3 regions of the Lysinibacillus sp. FSL K6-3209 genome follow, and region 2 is predicted to be linked to each of the others. Evidence: riboswitches for the same ligand, from Rfam matches in the RefSeq annotation. Region 2 holds a riboswitch; each other region holds the start of a gene.
The links. A riboswitch is a leader RNA that binds a small molecule or an ion and turns the genes downstream of it on or off. The one in region 2 is predicted to bind cyclic di-GMP.

Region 1: another riboswitch for cyclic di-GMP. It lies ahead of MHH88_RS15370 (hypothetical protein); the one in region 2 lies ahead of MHH88_RS17965 (NPCBM/NEW2 domain-containing protein).
Region 3: another riboswitch for cyclic di-GMP. It lies ahead of MHH88_RS19380 (HAMP domain-containing methyl-accepting chemotaxis protein); the one in region 2 lies ahead of MHH88_RS17965 (NPCBM/NEW2 domain-containing protein).

The regions. Positions count from the first base shown of each region.
Region 1 covers NZ_CP150264.1:3,143,658-3,151,416, reverse strand. Annotated here, with positions in the region: gene MHH88_RS15375 (valine--tRNA ligase) at 1-2,203, shown strand, start outside; cyclic di-GMP riboswitch class I at 2,328-2,429, shown strand; gene MHH88_RS15370 (hypothetical protein) at 2,517-2,918, shown strand; gene MHH88_RS15365 (folylpolyglutamate synthase/dihydrofolate synthase family protein) at 3,060-4,352, shown strand; gene MHH88_RS15360 (folylpolyglutamate synthase/dihydrofolate synthase family protein) at 4,349-5,611, shown strand; gene MHH88_RS15355 (hypothetical protein) at 5,922-6,566, shown strand; gene MHH88_RS15350 (Maf family protein) at 6,665-7,258, shown strand; gene radC (DNA repair protein RadC) at 7,291-7,759, shown strand, end outside.
Region 2 covers NZ_CP150264.1:3,663,809-3,671,567, forward strand. Annotated here, with positions in the region: gene MHH88_RS17950 (ABC transporter ATP-binding protein) at 1-84, opposite strand, end outside; gene MHH88_RS17955 (ABC transporter permease) at 86-1,120, opposite strand; gene MHH88_RS17960 (hypothetical protein) at 1,362-2,369, opposite strand; cyclic di-GMP riboswitch class I at 2,632-2,718, shown strand; gene MHH88_RS17965 (NPCBM/NEW2 domain-containing protein) at 2,898-7,759, shown strand, end outside.
Region 3 covers NZ_CP150264.1:3,972,204-3,979,962, forward strand. Annotated here, with positions in the region: gene MHH88_RS19370 (sodium:solute symporter family protein) at 1-112, opposite strand, end outside; gene MHH88_RS19375 (3-oxoacyl-ACP reductase family protein) at 137-889, opposite strand; gene MHH88_RS19380 (HAMP domain-containing methyl-accepting chemotaxis protein) at 879-2,627, opposite strand; cyclic di-GMP riboswitch class I at 2,734-2,819, opposite strand; gene MHH88_RS19385 (hypothetical protein) at 3,034-3,228, opposite strand; gene MHH88_RS19390 (DUF1456 family protein) at 3,467-3,964, opposite strand; gene MHH88_RS19395 (alpha/beta-type small acid-soluble spore protein) at 4,159-4,353, shown strand; gene MHH88_RS19400 (MFS transporter) at 4,716-5,981, opposite strand; gene MHH88_RS19405 (methyl-accepting chemotaxis protein) at 6,077-7,111, opposite strand; gene MHH88_RS19410 (hypothetical protein) at 7,148-7,759, opposite strand, start outside.

The DNA.
Region 1 (7,759 bases), 520 kb from region 2:
CACACTCGATAAAGGTTTATCGGATGCCGTTAAAACGGTTTTCGTGCAATTATATGAAAAAGGCTTAATTTATCGTGGGGAGCGTATCATTAACTGGGACCCAGCAGCGAAAACAGCCTTATCGGATATTGAAGTTATCTATCAGGATGTACAAGGTGCATTCTATCATATGAAGTACCCATTAGCAGATGGTTCTGGCTATGTGGAAGTTGCAACGACACGTCCTGAAACAATGCTTGGGGACTCTGGCGTAGCAGTTCACCCGAAAGATGAGCGTTACCAACATTTAATCGGTAAAACGGTTATTTTACCAATCGTGGGCCGTGAAATTCCTATCGTAGCAGATGATTACGTTGATATGGAATTCGGTACAGGTGTAGTAAAAATGACACCAGCTCATGATCCGAACGACTTTGAAGTTGGTAATCGTCATAACTTAGAACGTATTCTGGTAATGAACGAAGATGGCACAATGAATGAACTTGCGGGTAAATACAATGGTATGGATCGTTTTGAATGCCGTAAGCAAATTGTTGCCGATTTACAAGAAGCAGGTGTCCTAATCAATATTGAAGAGCATATGCACTCTGTAGGACATTCTGAACGTTCTGGTGCAGTTGTAGAACCTTATCTTTCAGCACAATGGTTCGTTAAAATGCAACCACTTGCAGATGCCTCTTTAGAACTGCAAAAAGACGAGGAAGGTAAAGTTCACTTCGTTCCATCACGTTTTGAAAACACATATTCTCGTTGGATGGAAAATATCCGTGACTGGTGTATCTCTCGCCAATTATGGTGGGGACACCAAATTCCTGCATGGTATCACAATGAAACAGGTGAAATTTACGTAGGTAAAGAAGCGCCTGCAGACGCAGAAAATTGGACACAGGATGAAGATGTGTTAGATACATGGTTCTCATCAGCACTATGGCCATTTTCTACAATGGGTTGGCCTGACGAGGCAAATGAAGAATATCAACGTTACTATCCAACAAGTACGCTTGTAACAGGATACGATATTATTTTCTTCTGGGTATCTCGAATGATTTTCCAAGGTATTGAATTTACTGGACAACGCCCATTCAAAGATGTATTAATCCACGGATTGGTACGTGATGGCGAAGGACGTAAGATGAGTAAATCACTTGGTAATGGTGTGGACCCAATGGATGTTATTGAGAAATACGGAGCGGATTCACTACGTTATTTCTTAGCAACAGGTTCATCTCCAGGTCAAGATTTACGATATACAACGGAAAAAGTAGAATCTGTTTGGAACTTTGCTAATAAAATTTGGAATGCTTCCCGTTTCGCACTTATGAACATGGATGGAATGACATATGATGAAATCGACTTAACTGGTGAAAAATCAGTAGCCGATAAATGGATTTTAACGCGCTTGAATGAAACAATTGAACGTGTGACTTCATTAGCAGAACGTTATGAGTTTGGTGAAGTAGGTCGTGAACTATATAATTTCATTTGGGATGATTTCTGTTCTTGGTATATTGAAATGGCGAAACTACCGCTGAATGGTGAAGATGAGGCTGCTAAGAAAACAACTCGATCTATATTAGCTTACGTATTAGACCAAACAATGCGTCTATTACATCCGTTTATGCCATTCATCACAGAAGAAATTTGGCAACATTTACCTCATGAAGGTGAGTCAATTACAGTGGCAGCATGGCCTACTGTGCGTACGGATCTTCACTTTGCTGAAGAAGCAGACAATATGAAGCTCCTTATGGATATTATACGTTCGGTGCGTAATATTCGTGCGGAAGTTAACACACCTATGAGCAAAAAAGTACCATTGTTCATTTCTGCTAAAGATAGTGCAACAGTTGCTACTTTGGAAGCGAATAAAGCCTACTTAGAAAAATTCTGTAATCCTGAGACGTTAACAATTGGTGAAGGCTTAGAGGCTCCGAGTCAATCAATGACGGCAGTCGTAACAGGAGCAGAGCTATTCTTACCGCTTGTAGGTCTTATCAATCTAGAAGAAGAAATCGCTCGTCTAGAAAAAGAACTAGAAAAGTGGGCGAAAGAAGTGAAGCTTGTTACTGGTAAGCTGTCCAATGAAAAATTTGTTTCAAAGGCTCCAGAAGCATTAGTAAATGCAGAACGCGAAAAATTAGCGGATTATGAAGAGAAACATGCAGTGGTATTAAAACGTTTAGAAGAATTAAAAAACATGTAATAGCATAGTGATTTGAAGAAACAGCAGATGGCGAAATAGTCATTTGCTGTTTTTCTTTTTATGAATCAAAAGTTATGTATTGAGTTAGGAAAAAATATATAGTATTATCTATTTTAGTTAGTATAATAGATAAAGGCAAACTATCCGAAAGGGTAGGACGCAAAGCCTAGGGTCTAAGGTGAAGAGAAATGAGTATTTTTCAAACTATGATCGCCTGGTTACCATTAAATGAAATTTTTATTTAATTTTATGGCCATTCTATGTCGAGTAGAATGGTCTTTTACTTTGAATGCAAGAATAACGGGGGTTTATTATGTCAGGAAATATTGGAACAATTGTAGTGAAAGTAAACAAAGCTTGTGATGATTTAGATTTTGTGAGCGCTAGGGGCATTATAGAAGCAAATCTTTTAAAGTTATCTGAGGCAAAATATTATCGACTATTAAATGCAAGTGGACGTGTTCTTATTAAGCATATTCTAGCGGATAATAAGGGGCAAAAAGATACGAAGATTTCATTAACACGTACAGATTTACTAGTGATAAATAAGATTAATGAGTATTGTTCAAATTTTGATATTTCGATGCTGAAAAGAACATTAAAAAATTCGTTAGAACTAGTGCAAAGATCCGATGTTCTGCCACTTTTAAATAATGATGCAAAAATAATTTTAGATGATATGGGAGCGCTATTAGGCATCCATCAATTACAATAATTTGTTGTTTATTTGAAAAAAACTAGTTAAAAACACACAAATGATCACTCCTACAGTGGTTTTCTGTGTGTTTTTAAATTTGTATCAGAATTGTTTGTGTGCCAGTCACCCTTTATACTGGAGTGAAAGGGAGTGTTTCTTTTGTTTACTACGATAAAAGCATGTACAGATTTTATTTTTACATTAAAGGCGGTTGATCATAAACGTGAACCTTTAGTCATGATGCGTGAAGTATTGGCGCGTTTAGGAGACCCGCATAACAAGCTGCGCGCTATCCATTTAGCTGGTTCCAATGGCAAGGGATCCACCGTAAATGTACTGAGAGAAATGTTAGAGAATGCGGGATATCGGGTTGGTGCTTTTACTTCACCACATTTAACACGCGTCAATGAACGTATGACCATCAATGGAAAACAAATTCCGGACGAGCAATTTTTACAGTATATGAATAACGTAGCTTCAATTATTGAGGCAAATTATAATGGGGACTATCCAAGTTTTTTTGAGGTCGTCACACTTATTATGTTCCAATATTTCGCAGATGAAGAAGTGGATTTTGCGCTAATTGAAACGGGGCTTGGTGGACGACTAGATGCGACGAATGTCATAACACCACTTGTATCCATTATTACAACGATTTCTTTAGAGCATACGGCCTTTTTAGGCGATACATATGCGAAGATTGCTTTTGAGAAGGCAGGTATTATTAAAGAAGGTGTACCCGTAGTAGTTGGTGTGCAAAATAAAGAAGCACTTGCTACGATTCAAAAGGTTGCACAAGAACGTCAAGCTAGATGTCTGGTTCTAGGGGATGATTTTAACATTGTTGCACAGGAGCAGGAGATGGGCATGCAATCATTCCATTATCACAATGCATATCTTGATCTAACAAATATTCAATTAAAAATGGCAGGAGCGCATCAAATTGCTAATGCGAGTCTAGCTATTACAGCGATGGATATATTACGTGAACAAAGGCTCATTCATTTATCCGAAGAGTCGATGCGGCAAGCGCTACAACATGCACAGTGGGCAGGTCGCTTTGAACAATTCCCTAATAATATTGTATTAGATGGTGCTCATAACTCAGAAGGAACAGCCGCATTGATTCAAACATTACAGAAGGTCTATCCAAATCAACGCTATCGATTTATTTATGCAGCACTTTCTGATAAAGACCATGCCAATAGTATTGCGTTAATGGATGCAGTCGCAACTTCTATAGCTTTTACCCAAATCGGACTGCCCAATGCCATGCCAGCTGAACAGTTAGCGATGCTGTCAACGCATCAAGACAAACAATATAACGAAAATTGGCAAGTGATAGTGAGTGAAGTTATACAACATAAGGACCAACAAGATATTGTCGTGATTACAGGTTCACTGTATTTTATAGCTGAAGTTCGCCAATGGATACAGGAGGGAGCACAATGATTCCTCAGTTCGATGATTATAAGGAAAAATGGGCTTTAACGAGTGATGATGTAATTAAGCCAGGGCTTACAGCGATTGAAGAAGCATTGGCACTTGTAGGGAATCCAGAAAGAACATTGCAAATTGTGCACCTTGCAGGCACGAATGGCAAAGGCTCAACATTAACATTTTTAGAGTCAATTGCGCAGGAACATGGCTTAAAAGTAGGCAAGTTCATGTCTCCATGTATTTTGAATGTGCATGACCAAATTCAAGTAATGCAACAACCTATTTCAGCACTAGAGATGGATCGCGTTTTTCAACAAATGAAAAATGCGGGGCTTAGCGGTAAACTAACGGATTTCGAACTATTAACAGTCGCTGCATTTTTGCATTTTGTCCATTGTGATGTCGATATTGCATTAATCGAAGCGGGTATGGGGGGCTTACTAGATAGTACGAATGTAGTGCAACCTATTGTCTCGATTATTCCGAGTATAGCGCTAGAGCATACAAAATTTTTAGGTCCGACTATTGAAAGCATTGCACAGCATAAAGCAGGGATTATTAAACAGCATCGACCAGTTGTCATCGGGGATTTACCTTGGGAAGCAAAGAACATTATTGAGAGAGAAGCTAATGCAAAGCAAGCACCTGTTCTAGAGCTGAACAAGCAATTTCATATTGGGCGGATGCATGACTATGAGAACTATAAAAATGATACTATGGACTTACATATCACAAATCTTACACGTCATATGAAAGGACCTCATCAAGCGAATAATATGGCATTAGCCATTACTGCATTTTTGGAAGTCGCTGCTGCGCTAAATGTAGCAATCAACGTGGCAAGTATACGCCAAGGTATTAAAATGGCAAGCATTTTAGGACGATTTGAAGAGGTGTTGCCATATATTATTTTTGATGGTGCGCATAATCCAGCTAGTGCAGAAAAATTGGTAGAAACGGTTCGCCAAGCGTTTCCTAATGAGTCGATTACCTTTGTTGTCGGCATATTAGGTGATAAGGATGTAAAAGGCGTTTTGCAGTACTTAGAGCAAATTAGTGAGACATTTTATTTTGTTGATTTTGATAATCCGCGTGCGATGTCAGCAAAAGATATGTTGGCATTATGTCATGCCCCGCAAAAAGCAATTTTGCAAAATACAATTCCATTTTTACAACAACAATCAGAGAAGAAGTGTAGAACAATCGTAACCGGCTCTTTATATTTATTAACAGAAGTGCGCGGTAGCTTGCTTGGTGTAAACGAAAATTAGTGACCGACATCTTTTCCATCCCATTCGGCATACTTCTACCGAAAGCTACGTAATATTACGTATAGCTATTAACTGCAATGTGTATGGACATAGTGTTAGATAGACAATACAATGCGCACTGTACATTTCGTTTTGACTAGTGTAATTAACTTTTGTATAAGATGACAGGTTAAACAACTCGATAGGCAGTTCTTTAAAAATAAAGGCGATATTTGCTAGTTCATAGCGATAAATTTTTTAGGCGAGACGACAGCAGTCTCGTCTTTTTTTATGTTGATTTTGATAGGTTGAAGGAAGAGGTGATGAACGTATGAAAATAGTTAGTCATGTAATTAGAAAACAAGTAGTGCGTGCAATGCTAATTGGTGGTATTGTTGGGCTTTTTGGTGTAGCGATTTTTTTAGGGGTTCTCCAAGCTAGTACCCAATTTTCTTTAAAAAAGGAAAGTGAAGTAGCGAACAATAAAACCGAAACCGAGGCAGAATCTGCAACAATTCCGACAACAGGCGGTACTGCAAACTCAACTATGTTTTTTGCAAGTCAAGCGGGCGTATTTTCGAATTATGCAAGTGCAAGTGCCTTTGTCTCTGAACATCCGTCATTGCAAGAAAGTGCAATTGTAGAAGTAGAGGGCAAGTTTTATGTATGGACAAGTATAGTGAACGAAGAAAGTGAGTTAGTGTTTCTAAAGGACCCACCAACATTTAAAAAAGTGTTTAGTGTTAGTGGTGAAAGTTGCAAGGAGGCGACAATTGCTGAAGTGATAAAAGTATTAGCTGATAAAAATACGACAAAATTAAATTTTAAAGAGGCAACAAAGGATTCCACTCTTCCTGCTGATTGGCAAAGTATTGGCAAGGCAGCAACCTCTATTTCTAGTGATTTAAGTATCGTACGTCTTCAAATTTTTGCACATTATAAGTCTAAAAATGCTTGTCTTCAAACGAAATTTTAAGTCGAATCGTTAGCTATATGAGCGTTATCTTGATTTTTTGAAAATTTTCAAAAACCGTATTCTCCGTTATGATAGAGAGAAGGAGGAATGGTGAAATCATGTTTGAAACAAATCATAAATTAGTACTTGCTTCTGCTTCACCACGACGAAAGGAACTGCTTGCTATGTTGGACCTTCCGTTTGAAATTGTAACAAGTGATGTAGAAGAGACAAGTGTAAAAGCAACAACCATGCAGGATTATGTAACAGGTGTGGCACTGCTAAAAACACGAGATGTAGCTAAGAAAGTGCCAGCAGCAACGATTATTGGCGCAGATACAATCGTCGTTTTTAACAATGAGTTACTGCATAAGCCAAAAACACGGGAGGAAGCTATTTCACACTTATCTCGTTTATCAGGCAAGCGTCATGCGGTGATGACAGCAGTTGCCATCATTGAAGCGAATGGTATAGAAACAACATTTGTAGAAGAAACAGCAGTTGTATTCCATACTTTATCTCAGGAGCTTATAGAAGCCTATGTAGCATCTGGAGACCCTTATGATAAGGCGGGCGGTTATGGTATTCAAACAGCTGGAACCCTTTTAGTTGAACGAATTGAAGGAGATTACAACAATGTTGTAGGCTTACCACTTGCAGCGTTGTTTGCGCAATTGATAGCGAAGCATATTATTCAATTTGCGAAGGAGTGAAGCTATTGCCAACAGATGTTTTACCAAAAACGATGATTCGTGACGTCAATAGGGCAGATCGACCACGTGAAAGACTACTGCGTCAAGGTGCAATGAGCTTATCGAATCAAGAGCTATTAGCTATTTTACTAAGGACAGGTACTAAGGAAGAATCAGTTCTTGCACTGGCGAATCGTGTATTAAGTACATTTGAACGTTTACACCATTTAAAACATGCAACCATTGAAGAAATGATTGCCATCAAAGGTATAGGGGAGGTAAAGGCAATCCAAATTTTGGCTGCCATAGAGCTTGGCCGGCGCTTGTCTCAAAAGCAAAATGATGATAAGTTTACCGTTCGTTCTCCGCAAGATGCCGCTGCATACCTTATGCCGGATATGACCTCTCTAAGTCAAGAACATTTTGTTGCCCTTTTCCTTAATGTCAAAAATCAAATTATGCATAAGAAAACGATATTTATTGGGAGCCTAAATGCCTCCATTGTGCATCCGAGAGAAATCT
Region 2 (7,759 bases):
CAGGTTAATGCCTTTTAATATTTCTTCCTGCACTTCACCATTTGTAAACGTTTTTCTAACATTCTCCATTGTAAATTGTGTCATATTAGACCTCTCCTTGTTGTATCGCTTGTAATGGTTGAATTTTTTTAATTTGGATACCAGAAATAGTAGCTCCGATAAATCCAATAATAAGGAATACAATCGACAATTGTGTTATTGTAGCAAAACTTAAACTAAATGGCATTCCTTGTGGTGCAAACTGATTAAAAACTTGGCTTAGTGTAATTGATAGCACCAGAGAAATCGCAGTAATCACAATCATTTGCGTCCAAATCATTTTGAATAACTTACTTGTTTTTAAACCAATTGCTTTTAAAATACCATATAAGCCAATCTTCTGAACGTTCATCATATAGAAAAAGATTGCAAACAGCATGCCACTAATGACAACTAAAAACCAGACAATCATATTAAGAGACATTTGTTCTGCGCTATAACTCGGAATCGTATTTAAAAAATCACTTTTTGAAAAAGCTTGTAATCCTGTGTACGCTTGTGAGGCATCTCCATCTGGTGTAAACACTAATTGCATTTCTTTAACTCGATAAATTTCTTGGTAATCTTCCATACTAATATAGGCTACTGGCGCATGGCTATATTTCTTTTGTTCAACAAAATCTTTTACAATAAACTTGCCACTAAACTGATTGTTTGTTACTGTATCGCCTATCTGTATACCTTTATCCTTTAATGAGCTATCTAAAATAATTTCTTCATGTTTAACATTTGCAAATAACGGCGAGTCGGTAGCTGTTACAAATGCCACGCTTTGCTGCTTCCCTGCCTTATCATTAATAAAGCCCATTTGAATAGAAAAGGCGACAGCATCTTTTTGTTTGCTTAAAATTTCATCTTGGGTACTGCTATCTATTCTAGAAAGATTATATGTTTCATCTGCATCTTCGTTCATGTAAAACTGCCCCGCTGGTAAATCTTTAATAAGCGCAGCATTGTCTTGCGATAATCCATTTGCCAAACCCGAAATAATAAAGGTTAATAAACTCACCAGAAAAACAATCGAACCTAAAATCACAAATCGTACTTTATTTTTCTTCATTTCTTTTAAAGCCAGGTTCATTTTAAACCCCTCCTATTTCTTTTTACATTCTTAGAATAAAGAGTCAACATGAACACAACATGAACTGAACATGAACGGAAGATGAACTAAACATTACAGTTGAACATCGCTGCCGCTTCCTACTCAAACAAACATAAAAAACCTTCTACGCATAATGACGTAGAAGATTTTTTAAATGGGGATGGAAGCTCGTTTACCGCAGTAAAGCTAAACGGCTAGAATAACGCTCCTAAAAGAATCGTTACAAGTAATGTTTTTGAATTACTCGCATTAATTTATTGGCATTTTCTTCACTAATTGAGAACATCGTTTGTCTAAAGTTAAAACCTTGTCCACAAATAGTTTTCATTTCTGAAGCGCTTAACGGACGCTTTAATATACAAAAATCTTGTAAAGGTGTATTTGTCTCTGCATTAGCATAGCCATTATAATCTTGCTTGTTATATTTACCCGAACCTTTTCCGTATCCTACAATTCCAGCGCCGCTTTTATAAAGGAATACAATATCGCCCTTTTGAATCTTTTCTATTTTTTCTTGCCATCCTTTATGATAAGCCGCTGCTTTCATTCCAGTTAACATTTCGTCTGTCGTTAGTGGATTATTGTTATGATTCGTGTTTAAAACGTAGGCGCTACTCTCATATTCTAAATAACTTTCAATTGGAGAATACATATTAAACTCAATATAATGTTCACCATTCACTTCAAATATCCAGTAGACAATGGCATCAATAGTCAAACCGTTCTTCTTCCAATAAATAATTGCTTCTACCGTTTGTTGGTCTAAGCCATTTGTCATCACAATGAAATGTTGTTTATTATTAAACATCTCTTGGGTAATTTGATTACTTGCGTCTTTACCAAAATACTCTTTATGAGCATCCATTAACGATATATTGCCTTGGCTATATTTAAGGTATTTTTCATTGAGCTCATCGTAACTACTATTGCCGAATAATTGACCATATCTTAATACTTGTAACAAATTCTCTTGATTTGAACCCCATCTTTTCAATTCAAATATGTATAAATCGCCATCTTTATCAACAGCTAAAATATCGGGTTCTTCTTGTCTTGGACGCTCGTTAAATATTGTCATTAAATCTTTACTAGAAATAAAATCTTGCAGATGGTTAGATACTAACCTTTCTAAATCCTTTTCTTTCCAGCCAATCGCATCAAGACTCACTCTTTTAACCTTTTCATAATCCCATGAGGACTTATTTAATTTATATAACATGTAGACCATTTCCTTTCATTAATAGTATCAAATATATTATTCCACCTATTGTAAATATTTTCAATATCAGTACCCATGACATAAGTAGTTTACAGATAAACCATCTTTCTCTTACTAAAGTCTTTTACACATAACAATCGAACCACCATTAAATGACATTATTTTTCACCCCATAAAAAAACTCGCCCATTTTACCCGAATTAAAGGTGGTAAAATATAGTGCGAATTGTACTTTGGCAATAATTTTCCTTATGCTATTCTTTATTGTAGAAAATTTAATAGGCAAACCTAAAGAAATTTAGGGACGCAAAGCTATAGGGACTAAGGTTTTAAATAACTATGTCTGCCAGTTGCCGAAGAGTACATACTACTTTTTGTTTAGTAAGGACGTAACATACAACCCACAGAATATAATTTATAAAAGGCATTTTTCTGTATGTGGGATTTTTTATGATTGCCTTATTTGAAATAAAGCTACTCTTTTTTGAGTAGCTTTTTTATGTACTCTGTAGGAAAAATGCATAAGGAGGAATATAGATGAAAGTAGTAAAGATTGTAACAGTGTCTGCCCTTGCTTTAAATTTAGTCGGTGGTCCAATGAATGTTTTAGCGGCTGAAAATCCAAATGGAGACATCATTAGAACTTCAACCGAAGCTCGTACTATTTATTCCATCGCTTCGGTGAAAAAATTTGAATTGTACGGAACAGATATTTTAAAAGCATACGATGACGTATTTAAAATGGCAAAATCAAACATTCAATCGATTACGAACAACGGCGGAAAATATGGAAGTTCTACTATAGATAAAGCGATTGATGGTGATATGAACAGCCATTGGGAAACAGGGAAACCAAATAGTACCTCCTTCACAAATGAAGTGATCATTCAGTTCCATGAAGCATCTACATTAAATCGAATTGTCTATGCAGCTCGTCAATCTTCTACAAAAGGGAAAGGCTTTGCACAGCAGTTTGAAATTTATAGCTCCACTACAGATACAGACGATGATTTTACACTCGTTTCATCAGGACAATATACAGGTTCTACAGGAGATATTGTCGAAATCCAATTCAACCCTACAAAATTTAAACGACTAAAATTTGTTTTTACGAAAGCAAATCAAGATTGGGCAAGTGCATCCGAGTTTCAATTTTATAAAGAAGATTCTGTCTCTGACAAAATGGCGACACTCTTTACAGATAATACAATGAGCGCTGTAAGTGACAAATTCAACACCATAGATGCTATCAATCAATTAGAAGTCGAAGCCCAAGGCCACCCCTTCTACGCACAATTCAAAGAAGATATTGACAATGCGAAAGCACTGCTAAGCAATGAAAAAATTACAGCGACCACTGCACTAACTTCGTCATTTAGCCATTATGCCAACGAAGCGTATTCAACGCGATTTAGAATGGATAAGGCTAACATCAAAGAAATTACCAACAATGGCGGACACTATGCGAGCGCCGTTATCAAAAATGCTATCGATGGCGATGTTCATACATATTGGGAAACAAATAGAAGCAACACAGCTACATTCTCAAATGAAGTAGAAGTTGAATTTATAGAACCTGTTACTTTAAATCGTATTATTTATGGAGCAAGACCTTCTGACCGTAAAGGCTTTGCCGAGGAATTTGAAATTTACGCTTCCCAAACATCAAAAGGCGATACCTATGAACTTGTGTCAACAGGTAAACACAATATGGTCGCAGGATTAGTAGAGGCAAAATTTGCAACGACGACATTTAAACGGGTGAAATTTAAATTCACTAAATCCAATCAAAATTGGGCAACGCTTTCTGAATTCGCCTTCTATAAAGAAGATGCATTAGACGATAAAATGGCGCAGTTATTTACTGACGGAACGATGAATACAGTTTCCCCTGCATTCAACAGCATCGAACATATTAACGCATTAGAAGAAGAAGCGAAAACACATCCACTATATGCTACTTATAAAGACAATATCGAATTAGCCAAAAAAATACTTAACGGTGAAGTGGTTACAGAAGGAAGAATTATAGTAGCCGAGCAACACGGGGATATGGTCAAACATGCCAATCAACAATTGAAATTCGGCTTCGGTAACAATTTACAACCAACTGGCCTTGCTGCCCAACCGGGTGATCAAATTACCGTTTACGTTGACGCATCATCAACTGGTCCGTTACCACGCTTGGCATTTTCACAACAAGAAGGTGCTTGGAATAGTTGGCGACAAGGTGTCAGCTTAAAAGTCGGTAAAAACGTCATTACTGTTCCTGCCATCCCTAAAACTTCTTATAATAAGAAGGCCGTTACACCTGGTGGCACAATCTATATTGAAAATCCTTATACAGCGGAACAGCAAGGTAAAGCACCGACCTTAAGATTCGAAGGTGTTGAGAGAATTCCATTTGCAACAAAGTCTACAAACGTAGAGGAGTTCAAACAATTTTTAATCGACTATAAGAAAAAAATTGATGAAGATATAGCGAAGCATCCAAATGTTGAAGATCGCAAAGTGCTTGATATTGTAGAAGTCGTTGGTGACCATTTATTTTGGACAGGTACTGCAACAGGTGCTTACAAAACCTATATAGAAAATGGCTACAGCCCGCTCCAAACCATTGAATCATATAATCGCCTTATGGACGAATTATTTAAATATTACGGTTTAGACGGACGTAGTGAAAAACATGATCCAAAACTAATAAGAGAAAACGTACGACTCGCACAGCCTTATGCGTACATGTATGCAGCTGGCGATCATATTGGCACACTCGATGATGTTGTGGCTGATATTTTAGTTCCGTTAGAAAAAAAAGGCGGTTCTTGGGGCCTTATCCATGAAATCGGTCACCGTATGGATATAGGTGTACGAACAATCGGCGAAGTAACAAACAATATGCTTCCACAGCATATGTCAGCACTTTACGGGAAAATCGATGGACGCATTCCATATGAAACGAACGTTTATAAAAACGTACTGAAAGAAAACACAAAAGATTATAACGATCAAGGTTTGTTTGAAAAACTAGCCGTTTACTGGCAACTTGAAATGTATAGCCCTGGCTATTGGGGAAAATTAAACGCTCTTTACCGCGAAAAAAATGTGACACTAACAGATGGTGAACGTTCTAAACAACAATACTTAGTCGAGTTTTCTTCTGAAGCTCTTGGTTTAGATTTAAGTGAACACTTTGCTCGTCATGGCTTTGTTGTAACGGACGAAACAAGAGCAAAAACAAGTAAGTATCCAAAACCAGATAAAAAAATATGGTATTTAAATAATAGCGCGGTCGACTATAAAGGGAATGGTTTGAAAGGAAAAGCAGTAAACGTAACATTGGCCTCAAACCAAGCTGCTAAAACAAATACGCTCTATTTATCCGTTGATAAAGAAAAGCAAGATGACTTTTTAGGTTATGAAATTTTTAGAGATAATGAATTAATCGGCTTTACAAGCACTCAACAATTTATCGATCAACATATCGATAGTACAAAAAATTACACGTACAAGGTTGTTGGCTATGATAAACAATTAAATACACTTCAACCAGTAGAAGTAAAGGCATTTACCCCTACCCTATCTATTGAAAATAAGGTTACAGTCAAGCTACATCAAACATTCGATCCAATGGATTATGTTAAAGCAATTTCCTATAATGGCAAAGATATCACGAATACGGTCGTTATTAAATCGAATACAGTGGATACGACAAAAAAAGGAATCTATGAAGTTGTCTATGAAATCAACGATGAAGGCATCCAAGAAACAAAAACTATGACTGTCAATGTCGTAAGTGATATGCAGTATATTTCTGATATGACAGCTACCTCTGCCAAAGTAGGTTGGGGTTCATTACAAAAAGATAAATCTGTTGCAGGTGACACTATTACGTTATTAAGACAAGGTGTTGAGGCAACGTATGCCAAAGGACTCGGTGCACACGCAAACTCAGAAATCGTATATAACATAGATGGTAAAGGCTTTACCTTCTTTGAAAGTTACATCGGTATTGATCAAGTTTCAAAAGGCAAAGCTTCATCTGCCACGTTTGAAGTTTGGGTCGATGGTGAGAAAAAATTTGCCAGTGATGTATTCAAAGCAAACACAGATCACGGCTACATCCATATCCCTGTTACAGGAGCAAAGGAAGTAAAGCTCATTACAACAGATGCCAATGATAGTGGTAATTCTTCAGACCATACGATTTGGGCTGATGCTAAGTTCGGTAAAGACTCGAGTCAACCTACTTTAACGCTACCTGAAGATTTGACGATGGTGAAATTAAACAGTGATTTCGATTTATTAAGCGATGTAACAGCAACTGATATCGAAGACGGTGATGTCAGTAATCAAATCCTAGTCACTGCCAACGATTTTAATACGAAGAAAACAGGTACTTACCAAGTCGACTATACCGTAACAGATAGTGATCACAATGTCGTCACTGCAACAAGAACTGTCTATGTTTATAGCGATGAAAAATTCGCCTCTGACATCGGTTGGCAATCGGCACAAACTGCATATAGTACCGTCAACAAAGACAAAGCATCATCAGGCGGTTCAATTAAAGTATTAACGAATGGTGAAGTAAAAACTTTTGCCAAAGGTATTGGTACGCATGCGAATTCTGAAATTGTTTACGATTTAACAGGCAAAAACTATGATTATTTCGAAACACTTGTTGGCATTGACCGCAACATAGCTGAAAACAATAACTCTAGCGTAACATTTAAAATACTTGCTGATGGACAAGAAGTATATAACAGCGGCGTGATGAAATATCAAACAGAAGCAAAATTAGTAAGAGTTCCACTTGCAGGTGTTAACGAGTTAAAACTGATTGCACATGACTCTGGCAATGGTAATGCATCCGATCACGCTAACTTTGCTGATGCTAAGTTCTATGTATCAAACGGGATGCCAGAACTAACAATTGCAAAATCAATCGCAACAAAAGTTGGAACACCTATTACCATGAACGATAGCTATGTGGCAACTGATGCTGAAGATGGCGATTTAACATCTCAAGTACAAGTAACGGGCTTAGATCAAGTAAACTTCGATCGCGCTGGTCGTTATGACATTACGTATACGGTTGTCGACAGTGATGGCAATAAAGTATCGAAAAAACGCATGATTTCAGTAGTTAACATGGATGATTATCATTACTTAACTGATTTTGAATGGCAATCTACACAAAACAGCTATACAGCACCATTAAAAGATGTTTCTATTAGTCATAATGCCATTCGCCTAACAGGTGATGATGGTCGTGAGAAAGCATACGAAAGAGGTATTGGCGCTCATTCAAATTCTACTATTATCTATGATTTAAGCGATAAAAATGCCGATTTCTTTACTGCCTTTGTTGGTGTAGACCGTCAAATGTACGGTACGGT
Region 3 (7,759 bases), 310 kb from region 2:
TACTCCAACCGGCTACGATTAAATCTTCTGCCGTATTCACGCGCTTATACCCCTTATAACCAATATAATAAATAAAAATTAAGTACAAGCTAAAGATTAAAATATTCAACATTTTTATTGCTCCTTAGTTCTTACATTATCCATTCATTACTACTCCACCATTAGGCGTTAAAATTTGACCTGTATAGAAATCAGCATTGTCAGAGGCTAAAAAAAGTACACTTTTTGCGATTTCCTCAGGCTGTGCCAAGCGTTTTAATGGATACTTTGCGGATTCCTCTTCAATATAGTTCTCTCCAAATTCTTGTAGGATATCTGTGAGTGTCCCACTAGGAGCTACAGCGTTTACTAATATGTTGGGCGCTAATTCTCTTGCCAAAGCTTTTGTAAATGCATTAATGCCGCCTTTTGCAGCTGAGTAATGCGTAAACTCTTCACAACCTAAACTACCAATATCTGAAGAAATATTAATAATCTTGCCTTTGTTTCTTTCCTTCATTCGTTTCGCTGCTTCTCGGCAATTATAAAAACATCCATAAAGATGTACTTTAATCATTCTGTCCCATTGTTCGTCTGTTAAATCTAGCACGCTAGAAGCTTGGGCAAATCCTGCATTATTGACAAGAATATCAATCTGCCCTAGATGCTTGTCCATGTATCGGAACATGTCCTGTACTTGATGAGAGTCTGATACATCAGCACGGTATTTATAAGCACGCACACCTAGTTTTTCAGCCTGTGCTCGCACTTCTTCTGCTTCTTGATCGTCACCAATATAGTTAATGAATACATTGGCACCTTGTTTTGCGAATGCAAGTGCAATTGCTTTTCCGATGCCCTTACTAGAACCCGTAATCAGAACATTTTTTTCTGTTAAATTATTTTCCATTTTCATCATTCTCCAATTTGAATTTTGCTACAAGTGCTTGTAATTCTTGTGCTGTTATTCCTAAAGAAGAAGAAGCCTCTTTCACTTCTTGCATCGTCGTTAATTGTTCCTGTGTCGCTTTTGAGACATTAGATGAAAACTCTGATGAAAGCTCCGATGATTGTTTAATGTTATTTACAGACGCCGCAACTTCTTCCGATGAAGCAGAAATTTGCTGAGAAGCTGCTGAAATTTCACGAATTTGACTTGCGACTTCTTCCGATGATGTAAGAATTTCTTTAAAGATTTCCCCTACTTCATCTGTATATTCCATACCAGTTTTTACATCTGCTTTTCCTTTTTCCATCACGACAATGGAAGCATTTGAATCGGATTGAATCGTACTAATAAGATTATAAATTTCTGTTGCTGATTGGGATGATTGTTCTGCCAACCTTCTCACTTCATCTGCTACAACTGCAAACCCTTTACCATGTTCTCCTGCTCTTGCTGCTTCAATAGCCGCGTTTAGAGCAAGTAGGTTAGTTTGATCCGCAATTGCTGTAATAAGACTCACAATATCGCTAATTTTATTCGTATTAACATGTAAGCCATTAATCGTTTTGCCAATTTGTTCTACTGAACCATTAATTAGCTCCATTTGGGATATAACTTGTTGCACGACTTTATCTCCACGTTCAGATGCAAGAGACGCTGCTATAGATGATTCGGCAGCTGTATTTGCTGAATCGGCTATTTGTTGAATTCCTGTTGCTGTTTCCTCCATAGCTGCAGCAGTTTCTTCTGTCATCACCATAGCTGCTTCTGCATTCTCATTTATACGTCTCATATCCTTTGCAATATCGGTAGAACTGTTATACGACTCTCCTGCATTGACAGTTAACTGACTTGCAGCTGAAGAAACATGATTAGAAGTATTTCTAATATTTAAAATAATATGTTGTAAATTGGTAACCATCGTTTGAATTGATTGCGATAAATTCCCTATTTCATCTTTCGTAATTTCTAATTCAACATGATGCAATTCACCATTTGCCACTTGATTTGCAACATCGACTACTTTCTTAAGAGGCTTTAATAGTCGATCGATAATTATGTAAAGTAAAATTAGTAAAATAATTAAACCAACAACTGCGATTGCAATTTGTTTTGTCATGCTTGTTTTGATGATCGTATTTATGTAATCTGCGGAATAATCAATACCTAACAAAGCAATTATTTTGCCATTATCATCTTTAATAGGGGTAAATACTGTTCTCCAAGCACCATATTGATCTTCGAATACGTTCGTTACTTCAGACTGATTATTGTCAATTGCACGCTTAGCTGTTGCTACATGTTCATCTGCTAACTCTTCGAAAATCTCACCAGCTTCATATACCTCATTCAAGTTGGATGTATACCCTATCGGATTAACACCTTTATCTTTCATATCCCAAATATAACTCCAGCTCATTATCCCTTGCTCTTCTTGGATCATGTCTAGCTGTTTTTGGAGATTTTTAAAATCGGGATTACTTTCCCCTTTTTCAGTTAATAAATGTTTAATCTGATCACTATCGAGATTCATAGCTGTCAATATACCAACACTTTTTAACTCTTGTTCCAAATCTACATTCATTCTTTTATTTAGCTCACTAATACTTTGTGTTGTGATGATAGAAATCAACAGTAAAACAATAATAGAAACTGTAAGTAATAATTTGTTTTTCAATGAAACATTTTTTAAAAATTGCATTGATAGTTCCTCCTCTTTATATTTTATAGGTCAAAAAAAAATAACCTATTTCAAAAGAAATAGGTTATTAAAGATAAAAAACAATAAATCCCAATAACGACTAATCTTTTGCAACCCAGCCGTCATAGCGCCATCTGCCTTAGACCTGTAGCTTTGCGTCTCTACCTTTCAGTAGATTTGCCCTTATTTCTCCTCAAATTAACATAATAGTAAAAAATAATCAATATAGCTTACGAAAATACTATTTCGTCCATGCTCTTATTTTACTACTTCTGTACAAACAATGAAATAATTACTATGTAAAAATATTCTTTTTTATTGTAAAAAAAATAAGCAGCGACAACGTAAACATACGTTATTGCTGCTTAAATTTCTGATAAACACTTACCCCTAAATGTTTATTCAATTATGCAAGTTGTGTTACGAGTAAGACGGATGGAATAAAGGATAATGCAAAAACGCACATATACCATACAGAAGTACGGCGTAATGAAAAACGAACTTTTTTGCGTTCTGCGTAAAAAATGTCTAACATAACAGCAACTATTAATGGAATACTAATGCAAGAAATAGCAATTAAAATAAGATCAAAAAATATCATAAAAAGCACCCCTCTGTTCATGAACATTTCTTTTCCCTTTGTGACAACTTTGTGTCAATTTAATTGTACACAATTCCGTCACATTTATCAACAGTTAAAAGAAAATAATGGTGATTTTACAATTTATTTTTTATTGCTTTCATTTATATTATGTATTTCATCATCCAATACAAACAAAGGCGGGACGCTTACTGTAAGTAAGCATCCCACCACAATTCACTATAAAGAAAATTAATACTTAATCTCTATATTTATATGTTAACCCTTTTAAAAAGTTTCTCACAAAGCGATCGCCACATTCTTTATAATTGCGGTGACTAGGATTTCTTAAAATCGCACCTAGCTCACCTTTCGATACTGTTACGCCACCTTCATATAAGATATCAAGCATATCTTCCGTTGTTAAAGCCATTGCAATTTTTACTTTTTTCAAAAGCATATTATTCGGACTTTCTTTCCCTGTAACCGGTGGTGGTCCTTCTTGTTGACCTTGTTTTGATTGTTGAGGGCCACGTTTAAATGTAATTAAACCATTTAAAAATACCTCTACCATTTTATTATTACATTTAATGTAATTCTCTGGGATATCTTCTTCATCATCTTTAATTTTGATAAGCATGTTTAATACATCCTCTTTTGTGTATTTCATGCCGCCCAGCTTAAAAATTTCTACCATATCCGTATTTTTAATATCTAGTGCATATCGTAAACGAATCAAAATATCATTATTCGTCATCTCAAAACCTCCTTGATTTTCTTGCAAAACCTTAATTTAAAAGAGCCAGGCTTTATTATAACAGAGTAAAATGTATTTTTAGCTAGCTTTGTGATTATTCCTCATCTATAGTATCTAGATTGCACATTTCCTTGTTTTTAAATGTATGAAAATCAAACTGCCGACCATTCTAATAGCACAAGGAGGTGAGAAAAATGGCTAATAAAAATCGAAGTTCCAATAAACTTCAAGTTCCTGGTGTACAAGAAGCTGTTAATCAAATGAAATATGAAATCGCACAAGAGTTCGGCGTACAACTTGGGCCAGATGCTTCTTCTCGCGCGAACGGTTCCGTAGGTGGAGAAATCACGAAACGACTTGTAGAAATGGCTGAAAAAAGACAAAAATAAATAAAAGGTGCCAGGCACTAAAACAATTCAGAATTGTTTTAGTACCTGGCACTTACTTTCTTGCTCCTTTTATCATGACGAAGATGAATGCTAATAAAAGAATAAGTAATGCACCTATAATTACGTATCCGACCATACTTGTTATTCCCAAAACACTAATACTCCTTCCATACGTAAAGCGGAACGAAAAATTCCCCAATATAGAACCGCTATATTTCCACTTTAGTTTACTTATTTAAAATACCCTTCTACTTCTATTTCTTCAACTAAACTGCTCTATTAGTATAATAAATTCAACGACTACAGCTTTCTATTCATTCACAGTAATTTCATTTTTTCCGATAAACACAATTTATAAACTTTTAATTATAGATTGTATCTTTAGCGCTTCGCTTTTCCTTAAAGTACAGCACACCAAACAAACCAATGATGGAGAAAAGAACTGGCACAATAAAGCCATAGTAGTAGCCATCATCTACGTAACCTGAAACAGATTGAAAATGATCTAATAAATAACCAAAAATAATGGGTAGCAAAACGGCACTTAAAAAGCCTCCCGTATTGGCAAATCCAGAAACTACGCCCGCTTCGTGTAAAGGGAAAGATTGCCGTACAGCAGCAAAAGTTAATGCACTTGCCCCGTATCCAAAGCCGATAATAAAAAATAGTACTAACAGCAAGAAAAAAGCTGGATGTCCATTGCATATAAGAAACGTACACCAACTAAGTAAAACAATACTATGCACGACAATATAGGGCCTTTTAATGGTATCTAGCTTGCTAGCCAGCCAACTAGTTAGAGGAGCTCCGATTAGTGCCCCTATAAGACCAACCATAATCAATTGGCTTGCATCCGAACGTGTCATTTCATATAAAGTCATACCGTATGGTACAGCCCAGGAACTGATAAATCCTACATAACCCCCTACTACACCAAAATGACAAAAAAATAGAGCCCATGCTTGCGGATTTGAAAATATTCTTTTCAGTAAAACGGATGTTTTATCACGTTGTTCTTCATCGGTTACAAAAACTTGCTCGTTGATAAAGCGTGTTTTAGGCTTTTTGACAAGTACAAAATAAAGGACAAAGCCACACAAGCTTAATAGTAGTCCTGCGCTACAAAAAGCCATCCGCCAACCTAGTAAATCAATCCACGTGGAGAAGGGGACTGTCGCCAATAAAAACCCTAGACTCCCAGTCATACCTGCCAGACCAATTAACCGTACAAACTCCTTACGATGAAACCATTGTGCCAAAATTAGCACCATATTAACCCAAATCGTTGCATCTCCTAGACCGGTCAGTATTCTCGAAAAAAATAGCATGAGTTCATGGGTGCTAAGGCTATAAATGATTGTACCTAACCCTGTAAGTGTCGCCCCTAAAATTAAAAAAGTATTTGGACCGTACCGATCAGCCAATATCCCCATTGGTACTTGTAAGCTTGTATATACAAAAAATTGGATACTTGTTAACAAGCCAATCGTTGCTGCCGTTACCTGAAAATCGCTCATTAATTGGTCTGTAATTAATCCTGGCGCTGTGCGTTGACTCGCCATTAACAAATAAGTAAACAATACAACAACAAATACAACCCATCTGTATCTGCTATTTTGTTTGTCCATGGATATCTACTCCCATTAGCTTTTACTAGAATATATGAAAGAGTGCCAGACACTAAAACAATTTTGAATTGTTTTAGTGTCTGGCACCGATTTCTCTATATTTTTAAGCTGACAAGGTTTCCTGCTTCTTGCACTAATTTATCCATTGTACTTAATTCGTCATCGCTAATTTCAACTAACTCTTCAAACATTTCCACAGATTCACGCGAAATGAAAGAAATGTCTCTCATTGCCACCATGATTTGTTGAGAGCTTGAAGATAATTCTTCTGTACTTGCAGATGAATTCGCATTATTTTCAGCAATAATTTTTGTCGTTTCTACAATTCTTTCGAACATCGTACCAATTTCTAAAATGGTAGTATTCGTTTGTGCAAACTCTTCTGTTCCTTGCTTCATAGATGTAACAACTCGATCCGTCTCTACTTGAATATTTTTTACGATATTCGATACTTCAGCAGCGGACTGTTGTGACTGTTCTGCTAATTTACGAACTTCATCAGCTACTACAGCAAACCCTTTACCATGTTCACCTGCACGAGCTGCTTCAATAGCTGCGTTCAATGCTAATAAGTTGATTTGCTCCGAAATCCCCGTAATTACTTTGACAATCTTGCCAATCTCATGTGATTTTTCTCCAAGGATGTTGATTGCATCAAATGTTGTATTAATCGTTTGATCAAATTGCTCCATTTTCACCATCGAATCTTTTAGCTTTTCGTTACCTTCTTGCGTCAATTCTAACGTCGTATTCGATTGTTCTGAAATTTGGTTTGATCTAATAGATAATTCTTCGATAGCCACTGTAATGTCTTCAATCGAAGTTGAACTTTCTTCAGTAGCTACTAATTGTTTTTTTAATCCTTTTCCTACCTCATCAATGGCGGCTCTAACGATATCAGCCTTTTCCGCTGCATATTCTCCATGTTCAACAAGGTTTTGACCTTTTTCATTTATATTTTTTTCGTATAGATGTAATTGCTCTTTTAATTGACTTGCAGATAATTCCTCTGCCCCGTTTGTCACTTCACTCTGACTATCGGCCTGGCGTTTAAGCGAAAAATATCGGTAAGCAAAATACAAGGACGTGCATAATAAAAATACTATAATCACTAGCATAATAGCATCCATGATATAATAATCTCCTATTCTCTCAACCTATGATGTTTATAACTCTTTTACAATAATGTAAATTCCATCAGCAACAGACGCTGGGATATCGTTTAAATGCTCATTTGTTTCGTATTTATGAACAATGAAATCCCCTTCAACATTTACATATTTTTCAAATCCTTGATACTTCTGTAACAAAGTCATTGACTTTGGATTTGTAGCTTCAGCTAACACAAGTCTTAACCCTTCTTCAGATGCTTTTTGAACTAAAATATCACCTAACGTTTGTACAATTTCATGGCGATTGTGCTCAGCTATAACTCCTAATAAAAATAAATGCAGCACTTCATTATCTTCCATTTCTTTCCCATAACGTTGTTTATAGTCATTTAGGAAACGAACATCAATATCCACTAAGACATCCATCACAATATTCATATCAGAAAACGTACCACTAAAAATATCACCTTCATGTATTTCCAGTGCGTTTGTATCACCAACTAGAGCGCCTACGACATTGTGCTCTGCATCAAGCGCAACCACACAGTATCCTTGATGCACATTGTCTTCAATGTATTCCTTCGTGAATTGGTAGAAATCATCATAAGGCAATTTTAAAGAGTACCCGATTATCGGCTCTTGCACCCATTTACCGGCTACATCTAC